One region of the Mycobacterium sp. NGS33 genome, then DNA from elsewhere that is predicted to be linked to it. Evidence: predicted binding sites of a transcription regulator. Region 1 holds the regulator's gene; the other holds the start of a gene.
What was found. Region 1 encodes LexA, which represses DNA repair genes until DNA is damaged. Its sites were predicted from a motif close to CGAACANNTGTTCG; they were not measured.
Positions count from the first base shown of each region.

Region 1 (7,684 bases):
GGCCGGGGTGCTGGTCCAGGACGCGTTGTTCGCCACCCTGGAGCCCACCACCCGGCGCTCCGAATTCGACGACGGCCGGCCGTTCGTCCTCACCGACACCGTCGGGTTCGTCCGCCACCTGCCCACCCAACTGGTCGAGGCGTTCCGCTCCACGCTGGAGGAGGTGGTCGACGCCGACCTGCTGGTGCATGTCGTCGACGGGGCCGACGCCAACCCCCTGGCGCAGATCAACGCCGTCCGCCAGGTGGTCTCCGACGTCGTCGCCGACTACGGGGCCGACCACGACGGTGCGGCGCCGCAGGAGCTGGTGGTGGTGAACAAGGTCGACGCCGCAAGCGATTTGGCGCTGGCCAAACTGCGTCACGCGCTGCCCGACGCCATGTTCGTCTCCGCGCGCACCGGCGACGGCATCGGCGCCCTGCGCCGGCGGATCGCCGAGCTCGCCGTTCCCGCCGACACCGCCGTGGACGTGGTGATCCCGTACCACCGCGGCGACCTGGTCGCCCGCCTGCACGCCGATGGGCGCGTCCAGCACGAGGAGCACAACGCCGAGGGCACCCGGATCAGGGCCCGGGTCCCGGTGGCGCTGGCCGGCCGGCTGCGCGAGTTCTCGACCGACTGAGCGGGCGTTGCGCCCGATGACCGGGCGCTCCGCGCCCCGCAGCCGCACCCGAGGCCCCCGGCGGCGTCCGTAGGCGACCCCCGCCAGCCGCCGACCAACCGTCCGGTTGGTATATGTTGGGCTGCAGCATCCCAGTCGCCGGAGGTCTTTCCATGAGCAGCGCCATCAAATACCAGCGCACTCTTTTCGAGTCAGAGCACGACCTGTTTCGTGAGTCCTACCGGGGCTTCCTCGAGCGCCATGTCGCGCCCTACCACGACGAGTGGGAGAAGGCGAAGATCGTCGACCGTGGCGTCTGGCTCGAGGCCGGCAAGCAGGGCTTCCTCGGCATGGCGGTGCCCGAGGAGTACGGCGGTGGCGGCAACCCCGACTTCCGGTACAACACGATCATCACCGAGGAGACCACCGCGGGCCGCTACAGCGGCATCGGGTTCGGCCTGCACAACGACATCGTGGCGCCGTACCTGTTGGCCCTGGCCACCGAGGAGCAGAAGCAGCGCTGGCTGCCGAAATTCTGTACCGGAGAGCTGATTACGGCGATTGCGATGACCGAGCCGGGCACCGGCAGCGACCTGCAGGGCATCAAGACCCGCGCGGTCAAGCAGGGCGACCACTACGTGCTCAACGGATCAAAGACGTTCATCACCAACGGAATCAACTCCGACCTGGTGATCGTGGTCGCGCAGACCGACCCGGACAAGGGCGCGCAGGGCTTCTCGCTGCTGGCCGTCGAGCGCGGCATGGAGGGTTTCGAGCGCGGCCGGCACCTGGACAAGATCGGGCTGGACGCCCAGGACACGGCCGAGCTGTCGTTCACCGACGTGCACGTGCCGGCCGAAAACCTGCTGGGCCAGGAGGGCATGGGGTTCATCTACCTGATGCAGAACCTGCCGCAGGAACGCATCTCGATCGCCATCATGGCGGCCGCGGCCATGGAGCAGGTGCTGGAGCAGACCCTGCAATACACCAAGGAGCGCAAGGCATTTGGCAAGCCGATCGGCAGCTTCCAGAACAGCCGCTTCGTGCTCGCCGAACTGGCGACGGAGGCGACCGTGGTCCGCATGATGGTCGACGAGTTCGTCCGCCTGCACCTGGACCACAAGCTGACCGCCGAACAGGCCGCGATGGCCAAGTGGTACTGCACCGAAAAGCAGGTGCACCTGATCGACCGCTGCCTGCAGCTGCACGGCGGCTACGGCTACATGCGCGAATACCCCGTTGCCCGTGCCTATCTGGACGCGCGGGTGCAAACCATCTACGGCGGCACGACCGAGATCATGAAGGAAATCATCGGCCGCAGCCTCGGCGTATAGCGTTTCGTTTGCTGTATAGCGGCAAAGAATCATCGCGGCGAAGATTCGGTGGGAACGGCCCCGGCGCTACTGGCGGCGGGCGACAAACTGGCCACGGCGCGTGGGTTGGCGCGGGTGAGAGCGTGACTGCGCTGCGGGGTCACGGCCCATCGGCGCAGGTCTTCAGGACGTGCCGTCGCGCCTAATCAGGCCCGCGATCGGGCCGGTGGCGACCGTTCGTGCCCGGTGCGCGGACACGTCCGGCGCAATTGCGCTGTGCGAGTCGGCAGTCCGGCGCTGCTGCTCGATCCGCGGTCCGGCCGTTTTCTGTGCGATATCCGCAACGCCGAACGACGGGCGGGGCGGGCGGTCGCGATTGGGCCATGGGCGCGCATCATTTCGACATCGGTGTGGTATCCGTTTTTGTAAAATTTGTGATTCGACTTCGCATTTCTTGTTGGCTGGAGCAAAGTAATGCGAGCCCGGCGGTAAGGCTGATCGTGCGCGGGTCCATTCCGCGCAGCACGGCCCGTTCGCCGGTTATGCAGGTAAGGGCATAGCCGCAGATAGATCCCTATCCGCCGGCTGGGAGGCTTGGTGAAGGTGCAGAGAGGTCACATGCGCAAGCTGATCGGAAGCGCGCTGGTCAGCTTGACGACCACCGCACTGGCCGCCGTGCTGTTGGCCCCCACCGCGGTAGCGAGTCCGATCGGCGACGCCGAAGCCGCGATCATGGCCGCCTGGGACAAGGCCGGCGGCGACACCTCACCACTGGGCGCCCGCAAGGGCGACGTGTACCCCGTCGGGGACGGCTTCGCCCTGGACTTCGACGGCGGCAAGATGTTCTTCACCCCGGCCACCGGAGCCAAGTTCGCGTACGGGCCCGTCCTGGACAAATACGAGCAGCTCGGCGGGCCGGCCGGCAGCGATCTGGGCTTTCCGACCATCAACGAAGTGCCGGGCCTGTCCGGTCCCGACAGCCGGGTGATCACCTTCTCGGCCAGCGACAAGCCGGTGATCTTCTGGACCCCCGAGCACGGCCCGTTCGTGGTGCGCGGCGCCCTCAACACCGCCTGGGACAAGCTGGGCAGCTCGGGCGGGGTTCTCGGTGTACCGGTCGGCGACGAGACCTACAGCGGCGAGGTGTCCTCGCAGAAATTCAGCGGCGGCCAGGTGTCCTGGAATCGGCAGACGAAGCAGTTCACCACCGAACCGCCGGCGCTGGCCGACCAGTTGAAGGGCCTGCAGGTGGCGATCGATCCCACCGCGGCGATCAACACGGCGTGGCGCGCTGCCGGCGGAGCCACCGGGCCGTTGGGCGCCAAGCAGGGCGGCCAGTATCCCGTCGGCGGTGACGGCATCGCCCAGAACTTCGCCCGCGGCAAGGTGTTCTTCACCCCGGCCACCGGCGCGAACGCCGTCGAGAGCGACATTCTGGCCAAATACGAGTCGCTGGGCGGCCCGGTCGGCAGCGACCTCGGATTTCCCACCACCAACGAAACCGACGGCGGCATAGGATCTTCCAGCAAAATCTGCACCTTCTCCGCCGCCGACAAGCCGGTCATCTTCTGGACGTCGGACCACGGCGCGTTCGTCATCCGCGGGGCGATGAAGGCGGCGTGGGACAAGCTGCGCGCCCCCGCCGGCAAGCTGGGCGCGCCGGTGGGCGACCAGGCCGTGAACGGCGACGTGGTTTCGCAGCAGTTCACCGGCGGCAAGATCTCGTGGAACCGGGCCAAGAACACGTTCAGCACGGAGCCGTCCAACCTGGCGCCGCTCCTGTCCGGCCTGCAAGTGTCGGGTCAGAACCAGCCGAGCAACTCGGCCATGCCGGCGCACGCCAAGAAGTTCACCTGGCACTGGTGGTGGCTGATGGCCGCCATCCCGGTACTGGTGCTGCTCGTGTTGCTGGTCTGGGTGCTGTTCGTCTGGCGCCGGCGCCGGCCCGAACAGGCCGACGCCGTGGGTTATGCGCCCGACCAGGGCCGGGACTTCGGCTACGACGCCGGCGACCCCTGGGGGCACGACGATTCCGACCACGACGCCGAGGCGTTCGCGCTCAGCGCGCCGGCCGAACCGGCGCCGGATGCCGGGCGGGTCAGCTGGCAGCGCCAGGCTCCCGCCGAGAGTGAATACGGGTTCGAGGAGGAAGACCCCGACGCCGTCGACACCGACTCCATCCCCGTCGTCTCCGGCGAGATGCTGTCGGAGGCCGACTATCCCGCCGCCCAGGTCGACTACGCCGACTACGCCGACGAGGTTCCCGAGCTCGCCGAGCCCGACACCGCGGACGACGCCGCCTACGCCGACGCCGACGACCTCGACGCCGGGTACGCGCAGGAGGCCTACCCGGACGACGAATACCTTGACCTCGCGGTGCCCCGCACCCCGCCCGACACCGACGCCGTGACCGGCGCCCTGGACACGGCCGAGCCCGAGGACGACTACCTCGACCTCGCCACGCCCGAGCCCGAGGCCGAGGCCGAGCCGGCGGAGGACCGGGGAGCCGACGTGGCAGACGCGGTGGTCGCCGGAGCGGTCGCGGCCGGGGCGCCGGCGCGAAGCGGACGGCACGCCGCCGCCGACGACGAGGACGGCTCGGACAATGGTCTGGCGGGCCCGGACGGCCGGCCCACGATCCACCTGCCGCTCGACGACCCGTACCAGGCGCCCGAGGGATATCCGATCAAGGCCAGCGCCCGGTACGGGCTGTATTACACGCCGGGCAGCGACCTGTATCAGGACACGCTCGCCGAACTCTGGCTGTCGAGCGAAGAAGTCGCGCTGGCCAACGGTTTCACCCGCGCCGACTGACGCGGCGGGGCGTCAGACCTTGCGGATGACGGTGACGACCTTGCCGAGCACGCTGGCGTCGTTGCCGGGGATGGGGTCGAACGCCGGGTTGTGCGGCATCAGCCAGACCTGACCGCCGGCGCGCTTGAACGTCTTGACGGTGGCTTCGCCGTCGAGCATCGCCGCGACGATGTCGCCGTTGTCGGCGACGTTCTGCTGACGCACCACCACCCAGTCGCCGTCACAGATCGCGGCGTCGACCATCGAATCACCGACCACCTTGAGCAGGAAAAGCGTTCCCTCGCCGACCAATTCGCGTGGCAGGGGAAAGACATCCTCGACGGCCTCCTCGGCCAGGATCGGTCCACCGGCCGCGATGCGCCCGAGCACCGGGACAAACGTGGGTTCGGGCAGGGCATCCGAGCCGGCCACCTCGGTGGCGGGCGCCGTCACGTCGTCGTCGATCCCGCGGACATCGACCGCCCGGGGGCGGTTGGGGTCGCGCCGCAGGTATCCCTTGCGCTCCAGGGTGCGCAGCTGGTGCGCCACCGATGACGTCGACGTCAGGCCGACGGCGTCGCCGATCTCGCGGATGCTCGGCGGGTAGCCGCGGCTGGTGACCGAGGCGCGGATGACATTCAGAATGGTGCGCTGACGCTCGGTCAGCGAGGGATCCACGGAGTGCAACCGGCCTTCGGGGCCGGCCGAGGAAATGTCGTTGCTGTCGCCCATGGCAATGAATGTAGCCGCCACTCGAACAAGAATCAAACATGTGTTCGAGTGGCGTGTCGCGCCGTCGCGGGCGGCGACGGAAAAGGCGCAAAGTCGGGTGAATCACAAATGTGTAACTCTTCGGGTTATCGGGTATTTGGGCCTCGTGACAGTGGTAAAGGCCGACGAACTTGTCGGTGGTGTGATCTAGCGTTTGCTCGTGCGACACGCTTCGCTCAAATGTTCGGGTTTCGAACACACAAGCGATTAGAGTCGAACACACGAGCGAGAGCTAGTTGACCGGAGGAACGAAGATGACAGTCATCCACACGCCTGCGCCGCGTATCAGCAGTCTTCGGCGCCCGATCAACGGACCCGTGCAGGGTGCTCGGTATGGACGCGACGGTCTGACCCGATCCCGCAGGCCGGCGCCGGCGCGCCCGGCGGGCGCGGCGACGCGCTATTACGGCACCGGGGTGGCAATGTCGGTCGCCCCGCACCGCCGGCGCGCGACCACCTGGGCGTCGACCATCGGGCTGGCGTTGGCCGCCGGGGCGATCACGCTGTGGCTGGGGCTCGTCGCGAACGTCGGCCAGGTGCTCAACGGCGACTCCACCAACAACGCGGCCCACATTCCCGACCGGCTGGCCGTCGTCCGCGTCGACGCGGGGGAGTCGCTGCAGGACTTCGCGCACCGGGTCGCGCCCGAGGCGCCGACCACTCAGGTCGCCGACCGCATCCGCGAACTCAACGATCTGCACTCGCCCAACCTGATGGCGGGTCAGACCCTCATCGCTCCGGTCGGCTGACAACCGTTGTGCGAAAACGGCTCTGTTAGCCATGCAGATCGGCGCGCGGGTACGCTCAAAGTTCTGCGGTTGTTCGTCGGCACGGTGAAGGAGCGGTCATGCACTGTCCGTTCTGCCGTCATCCCGACTCCCGGGTGATCGACTCGCGCGAAACCGATGAAGGCCAGGCCATCCGGCGGCGCCGATCCTGTCCCGAGTGCGGACGGCGTTTCAGCACCGTGGAGACCGCTGTCCTGGCGGTGGTCAAGCGCAGTGGCGTCACCGAACCGTTCAGCAGGGAAAAGGTCATCAGCGGCGTCCGGCGCGCCTGCCAGGGTCGCCAGGTCGACGACGACGCCCTGAACCTGCTGGCCCAGCAGGTCGAAGACACCGTGCGCGCCGCCGGTTCGCCGGAAATCCCCAGCCACGAGGTGGGATTGGCCATCCTCGGGCCGCTGCGCGACCTCGACGAGGTGGCCTACCTGCGGTTCGCGTCCGTGTATCGCTCGTTTGAATCCGCGGACGATTTCGAACGCGAGATCCAGGCGCTGCGCGATCACCGCGGCGTGACGGCGCCGGGCTGACCGGGCCGTCCCGGCCCGCATCGTCACCCGGCTGGGTTGAAACGCCGGCCTCCTCACCGGGCCGTCCCGGCCCGCATCGTCACCCGGCTAGGCTCGCTTTCATGCCCACTGACTTGCATCCCGACCTTGCGGCGCTGGCCCCGCTCCTTGGGACCTGGTCCGGCAAGGGCGCGGGAAAGTACCCGACGATCCCGCCGTTCGACTACCTCGAGGAAGTCGTGTTCGCCCACGTCGGTAAACCGTTTCTGGCCTACGGGCAGAAAACCAAGGCGGTGGCCGACGGCAAGCCGCTGCACGCCGAAACCGGGTATCTCCGGGTGCCCCAGCCGGGCCACGTCGAGCTGGTTTTGGCGCATCCCAGCGGCATCACCGAAATCGAGGTCGGCACCTACTCGGTCACCGGTGACGTCATCGAAATGCAGATGGCCACCACGACCGTCGGGCTGACTCCCAGCGCCAAAGAGGTGACGGCGCTTGGCCGTTCCTTCCGCATCGACGGCGACGAGCTGTCCTACACCGTGCAGATGGGTGCGGTCGGGCAACCCCTGCAGGACCACCTCGCCGCGGTGCTGCACCGGCAAAGCTAGCCCACCCGCCCCCGCGTTGGCCGTCAGTCCAGGTGTCGCACACCGTCATTGACGACCCGCCCGGCCACCCCGACCCAGCCTTCGGCGCTCCATGTCGTCTCGATGACGGAGCCCCTGCCCTGCGTGATCCGCAGGCTCTGACTGAGGTAATCGGTGATGCGCATCGCCGCCGAGCCGGTGGCCTCGTCCTCGACCACACCGAGGTTGGCGGCGAACATGCGAACCCGCAGCGACCCGGATGCCCGGTCGGTCCAGGCCCACAGGTAATGCGCGGTGTCGTCGGGGAAGTCGGCCGGGTCGGCGGCGA
Region 1 covers NZ_JCALDN010000025.1:22,076-29,759, forward strand. Annotated here, with positions in the region: gene hflX (GTPase HflX) at 1-622, shown strand, start outside; gene AC5Y5B_RS23725 (acyl-CoA dehydrogenase family protein) at 775-1,935, shown strand; gene AC5Y5B_RS23730 (LGFP repeat-containing protein) at 2,533-4,728, shown strand; gene lexA (transcriptional repressor LexA) at 4,741-5,439, opposite strand; gene AC5Y5B_RS23740 (LysM peptidoglycan-binding domain-containing protein) at 5,733-6,227, shown strand; gene nrdR (transcriptional regulator NrdR) at 6,326-6,790, shown strand; gene AC5Y5B_RS23750 (peroxynitrite isomerase) at 6,892-7,377, shown strand; gene AC5Y5B_RS23755 (PhzF family phenazine biosynthesis protein) at 7,401-7,684, opposite strand, start outside.

Region 2 (7,684 bases), on a different contig from region 1:
TCCTGATATCGAGGCACGGCAGCCGCGCGATAGCCGACTACGGCGGCGTGCAGAAGGTGGCGCCCGTACTGGCGGGCACCTTCCTGGTGTCGGCCATGGCCACCCTGTCACTGCCGGGTCTGGCCCCGTTCATCAGCGAATTCCTGGTCCTGTTGGGAACTTTCAACCGGTACTGGCTGGCGGCCGCATTCGGGGTCACCGCGCTGGTGCTCTCCGCCGTCTACATGCTGTGGCTCTACCAGCGGGTGATGACCGGCCCGGTCGCCACGGGCAACGAGAAGATCGGCGATCTGCGCGCCCGCGAATTGATCGTCGTCGCACCGTTGATCGCGCTGCTGCTGGTGCTCGGCATCTATCCCAAGCCGGTGCTCGACATCATCAACCCCGCCGTCGAGAACACCATGACCACTATCGGCCAGCACGACCCCAAGCCCACCGTCCCGGTGGCAACACCGCGGCCGGCCGACCTACCCCGGACCGCCGAAGGACCGCGATGACCCTCCCTACCCCGAGCATCCAGTACTTCCTGCTGTGCCCGACGCTCATCGTGTTCGGCGTCGCCGTGGTGGCCGTCCTCGCAGAGGCGTTCGTGCCGAGGCGAATTCGCTACGCGGCACAGGTGGCGCTCGCGCTGGGCGGCTTGGTCGCGGCGTTCGTCGCCGTCATCGCCGTGAGCCGCTCGATCCCGGCCTCGGGACGCGCCGCCGTGTTGGGCGCCATGGCCATTGACCGCCCGACGCTGTACCTGCAGGGCACCGTGCTGCTGGTCGCGGTGATGGCGGTCATCTTCATCGCCGAACGCACACAGGCCCGGGCGGACAGCAAGGTTTCCGTGGGCGTCGGCACGGCCGGTTCGGGCGGCCTGGACTCCATTACCCCGCAGGCGTCGGCGGTGCCCGACAGCGATGCCGAGCGGGAGGCCGAGCGGGCCGGAGCCGCCCAGACGGAGCTGTTCCCGCTGGCGCTGCTGTCGGTCGGCGGCATGATGGTCTTCCCCGCGTCCAACGACCTGTTGACCATGTTCGTCGCGCTGGAAGTGTTGTCGTTGCCGCTGTACCTGATGTGCGGTCTGGCCCGTCATCGCCGCCTGCTGTCGCAGGAAGCCGCGATGAAGTACTTTCTGCTGGGCGCGTTTTCGTCGGCGTTCTTCCTCTACGGCGTGGCGCTGCTCTACGGCGCCACCGGCACGCTGCTGTTGACCGGCATCCGCGATGCGCTTGCCACCCAAGGCGATACGTCGATGGCGCTGGTCGGTGTGGCGCTGCTGGCGGTCGGTCTGCTGTTCAAGGTCGGCGCCGTTCCCTTCCATTCGTGGATTCCCGACGTGTATCAGGGCGCGCCCACCCCCATCACCGGGTTCATGGCGGCCGCCACCAAGGTCGCGGCTTTCGGTGCGCTGCTTCGGGTTATCTACGTCGCACTACCGCCCCTGCACGATCAGTGGCGCCCGGTGCTGTGGGCCATCTCCATTTTGACGATGGCGGTGGGCACCATCACCGCGGTGAACCAGACCGACGTCAAACGCATGCTGGCCTACTCGTCGGTCGCCCACGTCGGATTCATCCTGACCGGCGTCATCGCCGACAACCACACGGGCCTGTCCGCCACGCTGTTCTATCTGCTGGCGTACAGCTTCAGCACCGTCGGCGCGTTCGCCATCGTCGGCCTGATCCGCGACGCCGACGGCGTCGAGGACGCCACGCTCTCGCACTGGGCGGGACTGGGGCAGCGCTCACCCATTGTGGGCGTGATGTTTTCGATGTTCCTATTGGCCTTCGCCGGGATCCCCCTGACGAGCGGATTCGTCAGCAAGCTCGCCGTGTTCAAGGCCGCCGCCCAGGGTGGTGCCGCGCCGCTGGTGATCGTCGGTGTGGTCGCGAGCGGGGTGGCCGCGTACTTCTACGTGCGGGTGATCGTGTCGATGTTCTTCACCGAAGCGACCGAGGACACGCCGCACGTGGTGGCGCCGGGCATCTTGAGCAAGGCCGCGATCGCGGTGTGCGCCGCGATCACCGTGGCGCTGGGCATCTTCCCGCAGCCGCTGCTCGACCTGGCCGACCAGGCCGCCCAGCTGCTGCACTGACCCGGCGCCCGTCGGCAGCGGTTTAGTTCATGAACGGCCGGACGGCCAGTAGGTAGATCAGCAGCGCCGCCAGCGGGGCGAGCAACGGCAACCACGGCAATTGCAGGGGGAACGACGTCGCCACCAATCCGGCGATCGTAAACCCCACGGCGCCAAGCGCGGTCGGCCAGCTGTCCAGCACCACCAGCGCGGACGTGCCGGCCGCATGGCGGCATACCAGGTAGGCGGCGGCGCACAGACCGGACAGCGCGACGAGTATCACCGGCGGGCCGGACACCACGACGGTGACGGCCGCCAACACCACGGCAACCGTGGCGGCGCGGCGGAATACGATGCCAGCCGCGACCGCGATGAGGGCCGCCACCCATGCGGCGATCGCGGGTTCGTGCCAGCCGTCGGCGGCCAGCCCCACCATGAGCAGTCCGAAGGCCGTCGCGAACGCAGGCGCGCCCGCCCGTGCCAGCACCCCGGCGTCGCCGTCAGCCACGGAGCTTCCCGCGCACCCGCCGCCGCCGATCCGGCAACACACCCATCGACTGCTCCAGACCACTCGCGGCGGGCCAGGACACGATATCCACGCCGATGGTGGCCATGTCGCGATACATCGCGGAGCGCTGCAACGCCCACATCCGATCCACCAAGGGATCCTGTTCGTCTTCGAACGGCGAACTGTCCAGGATGTCGACGGCCAGCACCACATGGCCCCGCTTGCGCAGATTGATCAGGGCCAAGGCGAATTCGGTGTCGAGCAGCGTGGAGAACGCGATGACGATTGCCCCGGCGGGAACCGCCGCGCGCGGCGCCAACGTGCCCGTGGTGTGTTCGAATTGGTCACCGGCGCGAAGCACGGTGTCGAGCACCCGATAGAACTGGCGCTGCCCGATGTCGGCTCCCAGCCAACGCGGGTGGTTGCCGCCGAGGGCCACGATGCCGGCCCGGTCACCGTGGCGCAGCGCGGTTTGCACCACTTGCGCCGCACCGCGAGCGACGCGTTCGGTGGCCTCGGTGGCCGGCCCCGCCGGCTGCCGGTAGCCGTCGATCAGCACCACCACGTCGGCGGCGCGGTCGGTCAACCGCTGCGTCACGTGTAGTTGGCCGCGGCGCGCACTCACCGGCCAATTCACCGCGCGCAGTTGGTCGCCGGGCACGTAGGGACGAATGTCGGCGTATTCCACTCCCGGACCGATGTGGCGGGTCAGGTGGGCACCCAGGCGGTCGAGCAGCTCGGTCTGCGGGATGGGCGTCGGCTGCGGCGGCGTCAGCGGGAACACGATGACCTCGGCGGCCCCGACGACGGCCGTTCCGGTGAGCAGCCCACCGCGGGCGACGACATCGATGCGGACCCCGATCGAATACCGCCCCCAGCGCCGCGCGGTCGACGTGACCGTTTTCGCTTGATCCCCATCGGATTCCGCGACGTCGAGCTCCATCCCCGCTATGTCCGGGATCGTCAGCCGCACCGCCGCGGCCCCGTCGTCGTCCGTCAACCACACCCTGATGCGCGCCTGCTCGGTTTCGAAGCACCGCTGGGTGTCGGGTTCACCGTGCACCCGAACCGTCGGAACCGGCCGCTGCCAGCTGATCGAGCACAGCACGCCCAGCAGCGGCGCCGCGAACGCGATCAGCTGCCACCGGCCGCCGATCACGGCCGCGGCCATCGCGAATCCCGCGCAGGTGGCGATCGCTCGCGTCAATTCCGATGCCCGCCAGCGAAACTCGACCCCGCCGCCGTGGGTCACGCGGGGCTCATCCGCTCTCGCCGGCACTGGCACCGGTACGGGGCACCGGCAGCCGGTGCAGCAGTTCCGCGATGACGTCGGCGCCCTGGATTTTGCGCACCCACATCTCGGGGCGCAAGGTGATGCGGTGCGAGACCGCCGCGATGGCAAGCGCCTTCACGTCCTCGGGGATGACGTAGTCGCGGCCGAGCAGCAGCGCGCGGGCGCGGGCGAGCTGAACCAGATCGAGTTCGGCGCGGGGGCTGGCCCCGACCGCGACCTGCGGATGGTGCCGCGTGGCGTTGGCCAGCGACACCACGTAGTGCAGGACGTCTTCGTGCACGGTCACCTGCTCGACCGATTCGCGCATGGCCAGCAGGTCGTGGGCGTCCACCACCTGGTTGACCGTCGGCTCGGCCGAACCGCGTTCGAGGCGGCGGCGCAGCATCGACGTCTCGTCCCGCTCGTTGAGATACCGCAGCTCCAGCCGGATCGCGAACCGGTCGAGTTGCGCCTCGGGCAGCGGATAAGTGCCCTCGTACTCGATCGGGTTGTCGGTGGCCAGGACGATGAAAGGCTTTGGCAGCTGGTGTGTTTCGCCGTCGATGCTCACTTGCCCTTCGGCCATCGCCTCCAGCAGGGCCGCCTGGGTTTTCGGCGGCGTGCGATTGATCTCATCGGCCAGCAACAAGTTGGTGAAGATGGGGCCGGGCCGGAACGCGAAGCGGCCGGACTGCATGTCGTAGATCGTCGAGCCCAGCAGGTCCGCGGGCAGCAGGTCCGGCGTGAACTGCACCCGGGTGAATTGCAGCCCCAGCGCCGCGGCAAAGGATCTCGCGATCAGCGTCTTGCCCAGGCCGGGCAGGTCTTCGATGAGAATGTGACCGCGAGCCAGCACCGTGGTGAGGATGAGCCGCAGCGCGGCTCGCTTCCCCACCACCACGCGTTCTATCTCGTCGAGAATCGCTTCGCAGTGGGCGGTCGTGGTGGCGGCCGGCAGGGTCATGTTCGGATCGCGCCTCCTGTCATACCTGCTCGAGCTTTTGCAGAATCTCTTGCAGCGCCGCACGGCCCGGGCCGGGTTGGCGATCACCGCCGCGCGTGACGTTGTTGGGATTGACCCATTCCCACAGCTCCACACCGAAGATCATGCGCCCGGTTGCGTGGTACGCCGCGGAGTCCTTGGATTGCCTTTGGCCCGTTGTCATCTCGTACCGGCGGGCGAGCATCGGGCGCAGATGGCGGTCCCAGTCGGCCCGGGTCGACTCCGACCACCGGATCGTCGTCTCGGTAGTGGCGAGCCAGCGCCGCAACGAATCCCCGAGATCGTCGGCGTCCGCCTCCCCCTCGGCATCGAAACCCCGCCCCAGCGCACGACGCAGGGTCAGCAACACCAGCGCCAGCCCCGCACCGGACGCCGCCAGCACCAAGCGCCGATCATGCTGCGTCAGCGCCAACAGTTCGATGCCGATGATAAACCAAATGCCCAGCGTCGTAGTCTTTTTCATGCGGGACTCCGCGAACCCAGCTCGTCGAGGACCAACCGGAGGACGCCCACGGCGACGTCGCGGTGGCCCTCGTTCATCACGTGCGGGCTGAACCGCGCCTCGGCGAACAGGTTCACCAATTGGACGGCGTTGTCGGCGTGCAGGGCGTGGTGCTCGACCGCGCGGGCCAGCACCTCGGTCGGGGTATCGAATTCCTGGGGGACGGCGCCGGGAACATGTGCGAGTTCACGTTCCATCGCGGCGTAGCAGGCGATGATCGCCTCGCGCGGTTCGCGGCTCAGGTCGGTCATCTCGGCCAGACCTCGTTCGGCCGCCCGCGCCAGTGACTCCGAACGCGCCGGCGCCGGCGCGGGCTCCGCCGGTTCGTCGGCGACGCCGGGCACCGCCGGACGCCAACGCCGCCGTGCCGTGGCGACGGTACCGGCGACGAACAGCACCAGCATCGCGACCGTGCAGGCGAGCAGGATCCCCAGCATGTTCTGCGAGCCGTCGCGCGGTCGGTGCTGACGTTGCTGCGGCGGGGGCGGTGCGGACGGATTCGCCGGCGGCGCCGCGCCGCTATCGGGTGGTGAGGGGGCGGGAGCGACGCTGTGACCCAGGAGCCGGGCCAGCAGCATCACGGCCAGCAGCCAGGCCACGATCACGGCGAGCCCGATCAGCAACACGCGCCAGCTCGGCCGCCCCCGACCGGTGCCCAACATGTCGGACACCGCACCGGCGGTCGGCGCGGCGGCGCGCGGGTCTCGCAACCGCGCGACGACCGCGATCGCGATCAGGGCGAGCGACACGGCCAGGGTCGCTACCACGAGGGCCAGCGCCCCCCGCCCGCCCGACTCGCTGCGCACCGCGTCGTGGCGAGCGGGAAGGTAGCCGTGCAGGGCGGCGGCGACCACGAGCAGCAGGACGATCAGGGCGACGACTCGCCCTGTCGGCTTGTCTATACCAGGCATTGGCACACCGCTCGATTGGTTGTTGCGGCACTGGCTTTCCTCATACTTGCACGTCAAGCGGCCCCAGGCCAGGACTGGCGTGGCCGCTTATCCACAGTCGGCAGTTCATCCACAAATGCCACGCGGCGCTGCTGATTCGAACACAGGTTCGATACCGTGGCGGGTGTGGGACCTCTGGTGAATGCGGAACAGGCGCGGCAGCGAATCCGCTCGGCGCTCGACGCGATCGACGCTGCCCACGAGGTGTTGCGCCAGACCCCGTCGGACGCGGTCACCAACGCCTTTCGGGTCGACGTCGCCGACCGCCTCGAGGCCCAGGACCGCGCCAATCGCGGCATGATGTACCGGATTTTCGGCGAAATCGCCGACCCGCCGGGCGGCGTGGCGTGCGTGCCCGCGGTGCGCGCCACGCTGTGGGCGCGACTACGCATCACCCCGAAGGAAGTCGCGCGCCGCTTTCGGCTCGCCGCACGCCTCCGGCCGCGCCGCGCGCTGACCGGGGCGGTCCTGGGACCCGAACTGCCGGCCCTGGCGGAGGCGGTGGCCGCCGGTGCGGTGGGTGAGGACCACATTCGCGCCGTGTGCGCCGCCGTCGACATGTTGCCCTCTTGCGTTTCGCCCGTCGATGTCGCGGACGCCGAGCGCACGCTGGTACGGCACGCGACCAAGCTCGACGCCGCGGTGGTCACCAAGCTGGGCCACCGGATTGCCGACTATCTCAATCCCGACGGCCGCTTCACCGACGTCGATCGGGCCCGCCGCCGCGGTGTGCGGCTGGGCCCGCAGGGGCCCGACGGGATGTCGCGGCTCTCCGGCCTACTGGATCCCGAGGCCCGGGCGTACTTCGAAGCCCTCGAAGCTGCGGTCCGGCCCGGTCGCCATCAGAGCCCCGACACCGATCCCGAGGCGCGCGATGACCGCACGCCGGCCCAACGCTGCCACGACGCGCTCAAGCTGGGTCTCGAAATCGCCATCGCCTCCGGCGGTCTCGGGGCGCACCGCGGGCTGCCCGTAACGGTGATCGCCACGACCACGCTGGCCGAACTCGACCGAGCCGCGCACGCAGCCGTCGACTCGTCGGTCCCGATGCCCGCGCCGGCACCCACCGGCGGCGGTTCACGGCTGCCGATGCCGGATCTGATCCGCATGGCCGCCAAGGCAATTCACTACCTCGCGGTGTTCGATGACCACACCGGCCGGCCGTTGTACCTAGGGCGCCAAAAGCGCGTCGCATCGGCGGATCAACGGCTGGTGTGCTACGCCCGTGACCGCGGCTGCACCCACCCCAACTGTCTCGAACCCGGCTATCACTGCGAGGTCCACCATGCGCGCGAATGGGCAGACGGGGGCCCGACCGATGCCGACAACCTGTTCTTCGCCTGCGGATCCGACCACGGCGCGGTGGGCCGAGGCGAATGGCGCACC
Region 2 covers NZ_JCALDN010000018.1:23,155-30,838, forward strand. Annotated here, with positions in the region: gene AC5Y5B_RS21165 (NADH-quinone oxidoreductase subunit M) at 1-497, shown strand, start outside; gene nuoN (NADH-quinone oxidoreductase subunit NuoN) at 494-2,083, shown strand; gene AC5Y5B_RS21175 (hypothetical protein) at 2,106-2,498, opposite strand; gene AC5Y5B_RS21180 (DUF58 domain-containing protein) at 2,563-3,822, opposite strand; gene AC5Y5B_RS21185 (AAA family ATPase) at 3,830-4,807, opposite strand; gene AC5Y5B_RS21190 (hypothetical protein) at 4,827-5,309, opposite strand; gene AC5Y5B_RS21195 (DUF4129 domain-containing protein) at 5,306-6,259, opposite strand; gene AC5Y5B_RS21200 (HNH endonuclease signature motif containing protein) at 6,425-7,684, shown strand, end outside.
Region 2: AC5Y5B_RS21200 (HNH endonuclease signature motif containing protein) is a predicted target of LexA. The motif match lies at 6,397-6,410, and genes of this name have one in related genera.